3 regions of the Janthinobacterium aestuarii genome follow, and region 1 is predicted to be linked to each of the others. Evidence: predicted binding sites of a transcription regulator. Region 1 holds the regulator's gene; each other region holds the start of a gene.

Region 1 (3,910 bases):
CGCCCCCATCTGCGCCTCGGGCAGGTAAACATCGGCCAGGTCCGTGTACAGGGCATCGGCCGCGCTGATCGTCAAGCCCGTCAAGCCCAGGTACAGGCCTAGCTGCCCGGCCAGGCGGGACAGGAAATAGCTGCCGCCCACATCGGGAAACAAACCAATATTGACTTCAGGCATGGCCATGCGCGTGCGGCCCGTGACGATGCGCAAGCGGTTGCCGGGCCCGGCTTGCGCCACGCCCATGCCGCCGCCCATCACCACGCCATCCATCACGGCGATATACGGTTTCGGATAGAAATGAATCACATGATTTAACGCGTATTCTTCCGTAAAGAAATCTTCCAGCAAGGCGCTGCCGCCTTGCGGCGTGGCCAGGCCCGCATCGTAGAAGAAACGGATGTCGCCGCCGGCACACAGGGCTTTTTCGCTGCTCGAGCGGATCACGACGGCGTCCACCTGCGGATCGTCGCGCCAGGCCAGCAGGGCAGCGCTCAGGGCGCGCACCATCTCCAGCGACAGGGAATTCAAGGCTTTCGGACGGTCGAGCACGATATGGCCCGTGCGGTTGCGGATGGAGGTCTGGACGAAGTCGCTCATGGCAGGCGTGAAAAAAGTAAAAGTACAAACATTCTAGCGCCTGCGCGGGGAACATTGCGTTCAAAAGGTCCAGGCGCAAAAAAGGGCGCAATGTGCGCCCTTAGTTGATCACAACTGCTGGAAGCGGGTGGCCTTAAACGGCGACGACGGCGTCTTCCTCGGAGTTGTCTGGCAGATGCTTGATCGCCTCTTTACCGTGCCCTTGCACTTTGGTTTTGTATTTCATCACTTGCCTATCGAGCTTGTCGATCAGGGCATCGATCGCGGCATACAGGTCTTGTGCCAGGCTTTCCACGTAGACGGTTTTGCCACTTAAACGCAGGTTGACTTCGGCCTTTTGACGTTTTTCTTTCTCTTTGAGGTTATCCACGGTCAGAATCACGGCGATATCGATAACTTGATCGAAATGACGTTTCACGCGTTCCAGCTTCGTTTGTACGTATTCACGGATGGCTGGTGTCACTTCGAGATGATGTCCGCTGATGGTGAGATTCATACACACTCCTAAAGATGATCGGGTTCGTGCGGTCCATCCTATCCGGCCCGCAGAGGAACCGAAAAAAACTTACAAACACTTACGCAGGCTCACTGGCGGAATTTTCAACGCTTCCCGGTATTTGGCAACAGTACGTCGCGCAATCACCATGCCTTGTTCCCCCAGCATGTCCGCAATCTTACTGTCGGATAAAGGATTTTTAGGGTCTTCTGCTCCTGTCAGTTGCACGATCAATGCCCGTATCGCCGTCGATGACGCTTCGCCCCCCGCTTCGGTGGCGACGTGGCTACCAAAGAAATATTTCAACTCGAACATGCCGTGCGGGGTCAGCATGTACTTTTGAGTTGTTACCCGCGAGATAGTACTCTCGTGTAAACCCAGTGTATCAGCTATTTCACGGAGCACAAGGGGGCGCATGGCAACGGCCCCGTGCGAGAAAAAGTTCTTTTGTCTTTCTACTATTGCCTGTGCCACGCGCAGGATCGTGTCGAAACGCTGGCGCATATTCTTGATCAGCCACTTGGCTTCCTGCAACTGTGCGCCCATGGCGCCCTCGCCCTTGCCCTGCTTGAGCAGGTTGGCGTACATGGCGTTGACGCGCAGGCGCGGCATGACGTCGTTGTTCAGGGTCACTTGCCAGCCATTGCGCGCGCGCTTGACGACGACGTCGGGCACCACGTAATCGGACACGTCCGAGGCGAATACGGCGCCCGGATGCGGATTGCACTGGCGAATCACCGTCTGTGCTTCGCGCAAGTCTTCATCGTCGCAATCGAGGGCTTTTTTCAGCTTGTTGAAATCGCGCTGGGCAAACCAGGCCAGGTGCTTTTCCACGATGACGAGCGCCATGCGCCGCGTCACCATGGCGATGTGCGGCAAGCGCTTGATCTGCAGCGCCAGGCATTCGGATGCATTGCGCGCGCCCACGCCGGGTGGATCGAAACTTTGCAGCAGCGACAAGGCCGTGCGCATCTCGTCGGCGTCGATTTCCAGCTCTTCCGGCAGGCGCGCCAGGATGTCGTCGAGCGACTCTTCCAGGTAGCCATTGTCGTCGAGCGCGTCGATGATCAGCTCGACCAGCGCACGGTCGCGCAACTCAAGCACCGTCACGCGCATCTGCTCCATCAGGTGTTCGCGCAGGGTGCAGTGATGGGCCTCGAGTTGCGGGCGGGAATCTTCGTCGTCGGGCGCCTTGCCCCGGCTCGCCTCGCTCCAGTCGCTGTCGCCGCCATCCGCCGCGGCCGGGCCTTCGCCCGCCTCGCCGTCAAAGGTTTCCGCTTCGGCCGGCGCCGCGGGTGCCTCCTGGCCTGGCGGCTGGGGCGGCGCTTCGGCCGGCGCGGCCGTGGAGCTCAAGGCCCCGTCGGACAGCAGGCGCAGCGAACGGTCGAGCGGATCGTCGAGGCGCTCGAGCAGGGGATTGTCCGTCAGCAGTTGCTCGAGTTCCTGGTGCAATTCCAGCGTAGACAATTGCAACAGGCGTATCGATTGCTGCAACTGCGGCGTCAGTGCCAGGTGCTGCGAAGTGCGCAGCTGCAATGATTGTTTCATTGGCTTACATGCGGAAGTGTTCGCCCAGATAGACCCGGCGTACCGACTCGTTCGCGATGATGTCGTCGGGGCGTCCCGACGCCAGTACCGAGCCCTGGTTGATGATGTAGGCACGGTCGCAAATACCCAGCGTCTCGCGCACATTATGATCGGTGATCAGCACGCCGATATTGCGCTCCTTCAAGAAGCGCACGATGCGCTGGATCTCGATCACGGCGATCGGATCGACGCCGGCGAACGGCTCGTCGAGCAGCACGAAACGGGGATCGGTGGCCAGCGCGCGGGCGATTTCCACGCGGCGGCGCTCGCCGCCCGACAGGGACAAGGCCTGGTTCTCGCGCAGCTTTTCAATCTGCAAATCGGCCAGCAGCTTATCCAGGCGCTCCTCGATCTCGGCCTTCTTCAAAGGACGGCCTTCGACGGTCTGGATTTCCAGCACGGCGCGGATATTGTCTTCCACCGTCAGCTTGCGGAAGACGGACGCTTCCTGCGGCAGATAGGACAAGCCCATCTGCGCGCGGCGGTGGATCGGCAGGCTGGAAATGTCCACGCCGCTGATATCGATGCTGCCGCCGTCCGACGGCACCAGGCCGACGATCATGTAGAACGAGGTGGTCTTGCCGGCGCCGTTCGGGCCCAGCAAACCCACCACTTCGCCGCATTCGACTTGCAGCGAGACATCATGCACGACTTGCCGCTTGCCATAGGTTTTTTGCAGACCGCGAACGATCAGGGTGCTGCCGCAACGAGTATTGTCCATTATTTCTTTCCTGGCGCAGGCGTTGCCGGCGCTTTCTCCGCTTCAGGCGCCTTAGTCTTCGGCTGGATCACCATGCGCACGCTGCCGCCATCGGAAGTGCTGGTGCCGCTGTCGGAATTTTCCATCTTGAATACTTCCTTGCGGCTGTCATACGAGATGAAGGCGCCATTGGCCACGTCCGTCACTTTCGTGCCTTCCAGGCGCGTCAGCTTGGCCTTGGAAAACAGTTTCACCACTTCCGTCTTGTTGTCGTATTCCACGCGCTCCGCTTCGCCTTCGACCCACAGGTCGCCCGCGCCATCGCGTTTCTGGCGGAACGTGGCCAGCTTGCCGGGATCGGCCCAGAAGGTGATGAACTGGTAGCCTTGCGGGTCTTCCGTGATCAATGCCCGGCCCGCCTTCATGGTCAGGGTGCCCTTGACCAGCACGACGTCGCCCGTCAGGGTACGCACCTGCTTGACGTCATCGACGTGGCCGCTACGTGCCGTGATGACGGCTTCCTTCTCGGAATC
Region 2 (3,910 bases), 490 kb from region 1:
GATGGGACGAGTGAACTTGTTCACGAAGCAATCGGAAGTGGTTCCAAGAAAAGCCTCTAAGCTTCAGTCATACGAGACCGTACCGCAAACCGACACAGGTGGGCGAGATGAGTATTCTAAGGCGCTTGAGAGAACTCGGGAGAAGGAACTCGGCAAATTGGTACCGTAACTTCGGGAAAAGGTACGCCCCGGTAGCTTGATTGGTTTACTCCATGAGGGTGAAAGGGTTGCAATAAACTGGTGGCTGCGACTGTTTAATAAAAACACAGCACTCTGCAAACACGAAAGTGGACGTATAGGGTGTGACGCCTGCCCGGTGCTGGAAGATTAAATGATGGGGTGCAAGCTCTTGATTGAAGTCCCAGTAAACGGCGGCCGTAACTATAACGGTCCTAAGGTAGCGAAATTCCTTGTCGGGTAAGTTCCGACCTGCACGAATGGCGTAACGATGGCCACACTGTCTCCTCCCGAGACTCAGCGAAGTTGAAATGTTTGTGATGATGCAATCTACCCGCGGCTAGACGGAAAGACCCCATGAACCTTTACTGTAGCTTTGCATTGGACTTTGAACCAATCTGTGTAGGATAGGTGGGAGGCTTTGAAGCGGGGACGCTAGTTCTCGTGGAGCCAACCTTGAAATACCACCCTGGTTTGTTTGAGGTTCTAACCTTGGTCCGTTATCCGGATCGGGGACAGTGCATGGTAGGCAGTTTGACTGGGGCGGTCTCCTCCTAAAGTGTAACGGAGGAGTTCGAAGGTACGCTAGATACGGTCGGACATCGTGTTGATAGTGCAATGGCATAAGCGTGCTTAACTGCGAGACTGACAAGTCGAGCAGGTACGAAAGTAGGACATAGTGATCCGGTGGTTCTGTATGGAAGGGCCATCGCTCAACGGATAAAAGGTACTCTGGGGATAACAGGCTGATTCCTCCCAAGAGTTCATATCGACGGGGGAGTTTGGCACCTCGATGTCGGCTCATCACATCCTGGGGCTGTAGCCGGTCCCAAGGGTATGGCTGTTCGCCATTTAAAGTGGTACGTGAGCTGGGTTTAAAACGTCGTGAGACAGTTTGGTCCCTATCTGCCGTGGGCGTTGGAAATTTGAAGGGGGCTGCTCCTAGTACGAGAGGACCGGAGTGGACGAACCTCTGGTGTACCGGTTGTCACGCCAGTGGCATTGCCGGGTAGCTAAGTTCGGAAGAGATAACCGCTGAAAGCATCTAAGCGGGAAACTTGCCTTGAGATGAGATTTCCCAGAGCCTTGAGCTCTTTGAAGGGTCGTTCGAGACCAGGACGTTGATAGGCTGGGTGTGGAAGTGCAGTAATGCATTAAGCTAACCAGTACTAATTGCCCGTACGGCTTGTCCCTATAACCTTAGCAGGTACAGAGGATAAGACGGTACAACGTTGCGTGTGTGTTGATACTACCAGTCATTACCCCAATCTTTGCTTCTTCCAGATTCAGGCTTTGTCGCTCCATCGAGGACAAACGCCAGTACAAGTTATGCCTGATGACCATAGCAAGTTGGTCCCACCCCTTCCCATCCCGAACAGGACCGTGAAACAACTTTGCGCCGATGATAGTGCTGCAACCAGTGTGAAAGTAGGTTATCGTCAGGCTTGTTATTCGAAAAAACCCCTTCCGGTGATCCGGTTGGGGTTTTTTTACGTCTGATAGTTTGTTGGGCGCTGTCGGCTGACGCGCGCGGTGACACAAATACGTGTTGCAGCTGTTCCAAATTGATACATGGGCGGCCGGATGCGGGGCATATAGGCATGGCATGGCATTTGCTCTTCTTGGATATTCACTAAAAAACCAAGGAGACCAGCATGACCTATTCGATTCGTACCCTGCTCGGCATGGCGGCCGCCGGCGCCGTCGCCCTCACTTCCCTGCTGACCTTGCCGCATGCCTATGCGCATGGCAACGTCACGCCGCAAGGCGTCGACACCACAGGCTTGCCCAAAGTGGGCGACAAGTGGCTCGAACAAAACCCGTATCGCGGCAACAAGCTGGCTCTGACGGTCGGCACCTCGGCCTACAACCAGAATTGCGCCCGCTGCCACGGCATCGAAGCCATTTCGGGCGGTATCGCGCCGGACTTGCGCCAGCTGGACCGCGATTGCTTCGGTATCAAGAATGAGACAAAGAAACAGGCTTGCTACAAGGAGACGGACAATTACTACCTGACCACCATCCGTCACGGTAAAGTGCGCAATGGCGCCGTGTACATGCCGCCGTTCGAAGGCGTGTTCAACCAGGAAGCCATGTGGGCCATCAAGACCTATCTGGAAACCCGCCGCGAATCCAATTAAGTCGAACCGATCACGAAGGAGTCCCATGCGTTCATTTCAACTCCGGGGCATGCGCGCGATGATCTCGCTCGCTTGCCTGGCGCTGTGCGCAGCCGCGCCGGCGCATGCCGACTGGCAGAAAGTGCAGCAGTCGGGCAGCCTGAAAGTGGCTGTATATAACGAGTTCGCGCCGTTTTCCGACAAGGGTGTAGGGATCGATATCGACATCGCCGAAGCGCTGGCGAAAAAGTTGGGGCTGAAACTGAGTTTGCTGCCATTTCCCGCCGGCGAAAATCTGAACGACGATTTGCGCAATATGGTGTGGAAGGGGCATTATCTCGGTTATGGCCCCGCCGACGTGATGCTGCATGTGCCGGTCGACAAGAAGTTGATGGCTGACAACGACAAGGTCGAGATCTTCGCGCCGTATTACGTGGAAACCGTGCGCCTGGTGCGCAGCGCGCAAGCGGTGCCTCAGTTTGATGGCGTCGCTTCGCTGGCAGGCAAGCGCATCGGCGTGGAAAAGGTGTCGATCGCGGCCATGCTGATGCTGGGCGAAGACAATGGCAAGTACCGCGACGACGTGCGCATCTTCGATACGGCCGCCGAAGCCTTGCAGCAATTGCAGGCGGGCAAGCTCGACGCCGTGCTGGCCAACCGTTCGGAAATCGAATCGGTGCTGAAAAGCGACCCCGCTTTCCCCTTGAGCGAAGTGGCGTTCGCCCGCTTGCCGCGTGCCGGCTGGGCCGTGGGCCTGGCCGTCAGCAAGCAACAGCTCGACGTGGCCAAGTTGCTGCAGGCAGCCATGAACGAGATGGCGGCCAGCGGCGAACTGAAAACGATCTTTGAGAAGTATGGCGTGAAGGAGGCGCGGCCCTGAAGTAGCTTGCTCTGGTTTAAAAGCCCGCGCATCGGAAGAGGCGCGGGCTTTTTAGTTTTAGAAACTATATTGGGCGCTGACACCCAGCAGCCAATTGCGTCCTGGCGCCGCTTCATAGTAGCGTTTGTTGCTGTCGCCGACGATGACGGAGCCCACGTAGGTCTTGTCGAAAAGATTGTTCAGGCGGGCAAATTCCTTGAAGCGCCAGTTCCCCACGTTTTGTTTGGCGTTGAAGCGCGCATTGAACACCGTGTAGCCGGGCGCCGGTTTTTCGATGTTGCTGTCTTCCGCGTAGACCTGGTTGCTGGCCACGCTTTCCAGCGCCGCGCAAAAGCGGTCGAGCTTATCTTTCCACGCCAATTCCGCGAACAGGTTGGCGCTGGGCACGCCAGGCAAACGGCTGCCTTCGCGCACGCTGCCAAACGCCTGGTCATACACGGCGTGCAGGCTGGTCAGTGCTACTTTTGCCGTGAAACCATATGGCAAGTTTGAGTCCAGCGACACTTCCATACCTTGGCGCAAGGTTTTACCTGCATTGCGATAGCTGGTGCGCCCGCCGCTGGACTTGTCGACCACCAATTCGTCGTTGGTCTTGATCTGGAACACGGCCGCGTTTACGTGGGTGTTGTTGGCGATTCTCGCCTTGATGCCTGCTTCCAGGTTGGTGCTGGTGGCCGGTTTTAGCTGGTAATTGAAGCCGCCGCCCGTGCCCGAGTAAAACAGTTCATTCAAG
Region 3 (3,910 bases), 2.9 Mb from region 1:
TGATGGCCTGCTGCTCGGGTGGTGCGGATTTTGACGGTGGTTGCATGGCGTGGCGGATCCTCGGATAGGGTCACCACATGGTACTGAGGGATCTGGCATGGCGGAAGACGCAGCATGTGCATTGTGTTGTTGCGTCTGACGCCATGTGAGGGAACTACATCACCAGGCTAGATCGCATTGAGCGGTATCTTCAGGTAGCGCACGCCGTTGTCTTCCGGTTCGGGCAGCTTGCCAGCGTTGATGTTGACCTGGATGGCGGGCAGGATCAAGGTCGGCATGTCGAGGGTGGCGTCGCGGCTGGTGCGCATGGCCACGAATTGTTCTTCCGTGATGCCGTCGCGCAGGTGGATATTCCTGGCGCGCTGTTCCGCCACCGTCACTTCCCAGCGCGCTTCGCGGCCGTTGGGCGGGTAGTCGTGGCACATGAACAGGCGCGTTTGCGGCGGCAGCGCCAGCAATCGCTGCGCGGAGCGGTACAGCAGGGAAGCGGAGCCGCCGGGAAAATCGCAGCGGGCCGAGCCCACGTCCGGCATGAACAAGGTGTCGCCGACAAACACGGCGTCGCCGATCTGGTAGGCCAGGTCGGCCGGCGTGTGGCCGGGCACGTGCAGGGCGCGCACTTCCAGCTGGCCGATATGAAAGACCTGGTCGGGCGCGAACAGCTGGTCGAACTGCGAGCCGTCGGCCCTGGCGCCATCCTGGTGGTAGACGGCCGCGAACGCCTGCTGCACCGTCTGGATGGCGGCGCCGATGGCCACGTCGCCGCCCAGCTGCTGCTGCAAATAGGGCGCGGCGGAAAGATGGTCGGCGTGCGCGTGGGTTTCCAGCAGCCAGCGGCATTGCAAGCCGTGTTCGCGCACGAAGGCGATCACCTTGTCGGCCGAGGCGGTCGAGGTGCGGCCCGCCTTCGGGTCGTAGTCGAGCACGGAGTCGATGATGGCGCAGTCCCGCCCATCTGCCTCGTAGACAACATAGGTGACGGTGGCGGTGGCGGGGTCGAAAAAAGCTTGGATTTGTGGAGTCATCACGGCGGCAGGGGGCGGGCAGGGAATAACATTATATCGCCAGAGTTCGTTCAAAAAATGTTGAAAATTAACATTTAACATGCGAAAAACAGATAAGGGGGAGGGCTCCGCGCGCGACTACCGTGCGCACCCTGTGTCTTGCCGCGTGCTAACCTCATTCTTCCAAGGAGGATTTCATGAACGATATCACTGCACGCAGCGAACAATACCGCGGTTTTACGATTTCGGTGACCCCGCAAAAGGATAACGACGACTTATGGGATTTTACCTACCGCCTGCAGCGCGAAGGTGAACCCGAGGCGCAGGCGATCACGCGCAGCCGCACCCTGGGCGGCTACGCGGCCCCTGAAACGGCTTGCACGGCGGGCCTGGAAGTGGCCAGGACGGAAGTGGATAATCTGCTGCGCCCTTGAGCCAGCGTAAATCGTTTAGCCCGAAAGTGCGCCTGGCTATGGCCGGCGCGTGAAACACGTCGCTGCCAGTCGCGCTTCATGCTACGATTTCCAGTATTGAGTCAGTCACCAAGGAGGCACCCCATGAATAGCAGTTCTAAAATTCACTATAAAGGCTGGGAAATCGTTCCCCTGGCCGTGCCCACCACCGACGGCAAATGGTCGGCCAGTTGCGACATCGAACGCGCCACGGCGGAAGGCCTGGAAGTGTTCGAAGGCTCGACCATGCAGTTCGTGCGCGACGACGAGGAGGGCGCCATTGCCGCCGCCTGCGAAGAAGCCGTGCGCCAGATCGACAACATCATCGCCAATCCACTGGTGCGGCTGGCCTAGTTTGCCCTGATAGTATCAGTGGTATCAGTTGTATAAATCAGCCGGCGCCCGCCGGCTGTTTTTATTGCGCGTCTTGCCAGCCTGGGCTTTCATCGCCTTGTCTACCCGTCTGTTTCGCGTTTCAATAAATGTTTCAAAATAAGTTTCATGAAACAATATTGAAACATTTTTGACGCCAAACGTGACATCGCTGTTCCGCTGCGTCACAGCACACCGTTCGTGGCCTCATGGCCGTTTGCCTGCCTTTTCACTCTGCATTCGGCGTTTTCCGCCTAGACAGAAGCGGCCTGGCACGGCATTTGCAATACTGATGCTCATAGCCACTCCGTGAAACATTCGGGACCATCCGAAACCCATAAGGTGAACACATGACTCAATACTCCGCAGGTGCCGCATTCCGCAAGGCCGTCCAGGAAGAATCCCCGTTGCAAGTAGTCGGCGCCATCAACGCCAACCACGCCTTGCTGGCCAAGCGCGCCGGTTACAAGGCCATCTACCTGTCCGGCGGCGGCGTCGCGGCCGGCTCGCTGGGCTTGCCCGACCTGGGCATTTCCAGCCTGGACGACGTGCTGACCGACATCCGCCGCATCACCGACGTGTGCGACCTGCCGCTGCTGGTCGACGCCGACACGGGTTTCGGTTCGTCCGCCTTCAACGTGGCGCGCACCGTGAAATCGATGATCAAGTTCGGCGCGGCCGCCCTGCACATCGAAGACCAGGTGGGCGCCAAGCGTTGCGGCCACCGTCCGGGCAAGGAAATCGTGAGCAAGGAAGAAATGGTCGACCGCATCAAGGCGGCCGTCGATGCGCGCACGGACCCGAACTTCGTCATCATGGCGCGCACCGATGCGCTGGCCGTCGATGGCCTGGAAGCGGCGCTCGAGCGCGCCGTCGCCTGCGTCGAAGCGGGCGCCGACATGATCTTCCCGGAAGCGATCACGGACCTGGACATGTACGCCACGTTCGCCAAGGCGGTCAACGTGCCGATCCTGGCCAACATCACGGAATTCGGTTCCACGCCGCTGTTCACCCTGGACGAGTTGCGCAGCGCCCACGTGGGCCTGGCGCTGTACCCGCTGTCCGCCTTCCGCGCCATGAACAAGGCGGCGGAAAACGTCTACCAGGCGCTGCGCCGCGACGGCACGCAAAAGAATGTGCTCGACACCATGCAGACGCGCATGGAGCTGTATGAATCGATCAATTACCACGACTTCGAGCAAAAACTCGATGCGCTGTTCGCCGCGCAAAAGAAATAAACAGAAGCAGGGGCCGCATGTCGGCCCCGCAGTGACGCAACCGAGACTAGTCAATTTTTGGAGAAATCAATGAACGCACCGCAAGCCGCCACTTTCAAGCCTAAAAAATCCGTCGCCCTGTCCGGCGTTACCGCCGGCAATACGGCGCTGTGCTCGGTCGGCAAGACCGGCAACGATTTGCACTATCGGGGCTATGACATCCTGGACGTGGCCGACAGCTGCGAGTTCGAGGAAATCGCCTACCTGCTGGTGCACGGCAAGCTGCCGACGTCTGCGGAACTGAAAGGCTACAAGGCCAAACTGAAATCCTTGCGCGGCTTGCCGTCGGCCGTGAAACTGGCGCTCGAAGCGCTGCCGGCCGCCGCCCACCCGATGGACGTGATGCGCACGGGCGTGTCCGTGCTGGGCTGCACCTTGCCGGAAAAAGACGACCATAACGCACCGGGCGCGCGCGACATCGCCGACCGCCTGATGGCGTCGTTCGGCTCCATGCTGCTGTACTGGTACCACTACAGCCATAACGGCAAGCGCATCGAAGTGGAAACGGACGACGATTCGATCGGCGGCCACTTCCTGCACCTGCTGCATGGCGAAAAACCGTCAGCGTCGTGGGAAAAAGCCATGCATACCTCGCTGATCCTGTACGCGGAACACGAATTCAACGCGTCGACCTTCACCAGCCGCGTGATCGCCGGCACGGGTTCGGACATCCATTCGGCCATCACGGGCGCCATCGGCGCGCTGCGCGGCCCGAAACACGGCGGCGCGAATGAAGTGGCGCTGGAGATCCAGAAACGCTACGACAACGCCGACGAAGCGGAAGCGGATATCCGCGAGCGCGTCG

The links. Region 1 encodes sigma-54, which starts transcription at its own class of promoters, with help from an activator protein. Its sites were predicted from a motif close to TGGCANGNAANCTGCTTT; they were not measured.
Region 2: pedF (cytochrome c-550 PedF) is a predicted target of sigma-54. The motif match lies at 1,780-1,797, and genes of this name have one in related genera.
Region 3: prpB (methylisocitrate lyase) is a predicted target of sigma-54. The motif match lies at 2,099-2,116, and genes of this name have one in related genera.

Annotation. Positions count from the first base shown of each region.
Region 1 is NZ_CP142523.1:866,409-870,318, reverse strand. It holds gene OPV09_RS03900 (enoyl-CoA hydratase/isomerase family protein) at 1-594, opposite strand, end outside; gene hpf (ribosome hibernation-promoting factor, HPF/YfiA family) at 728-1,090, opposite strand; gene OPV09_RS03890 (RNA polymerase factor sigma-54) at 1,160-2,638, opposite strand; gene lptB (LPS export ABC transporter ATP-binding protein) at 2,643-3,398, opposite strand; gene lptA (lipopolysaccharide transport periplasmic protein LptA) at 3,398-3,910, opposite strand, start outside.
Region 2 is NZ_CP142523.1:1,354,096-1,358,005, forward strand. It holds rRNA gene OPV09_RS06195 (23S ribosomal RNA) at 1-1,371, shown strand, start outside; rRNA gene rrf (5S ribosomal RNA) at 1,510-1,622, shown strand; gene pedF (cytochrome c-550 PedF) at 1,833-2,318, shown strand; gene OPV09_RS06210 (transporter substrate-binding domain-containing protein) at 2,344-3,177, shown strand; gene OPV09_RS06215 (TonB-dependent receptor) at 3,235-3,910, opposite strand, start outside.
Region 3 is NZ_CP142523.1:4,259,448-4,263,357, reverse strand. It holds gene OPV09_RS19095 (MFS transporter) at 1-46, opposite strand, end outside; gene OPV09_RS19090 (MBL fold metallo-hydrolase) at 168-1,025, opposite strand; gene OPV09_RS19085 (hypothetical protein) at 1,202-1,438, shown strand; gene OPV09_RS19080 (hypothetical protein) at 1,562-1,810, shown strand; gene prpB (methylisocitrate lyase) at 2,179-3,066, shown strand; gene prpC (bifunctional 2-methylcitrate synthase/citrate synthase) at 3,136-3,910, shown strand, end outside.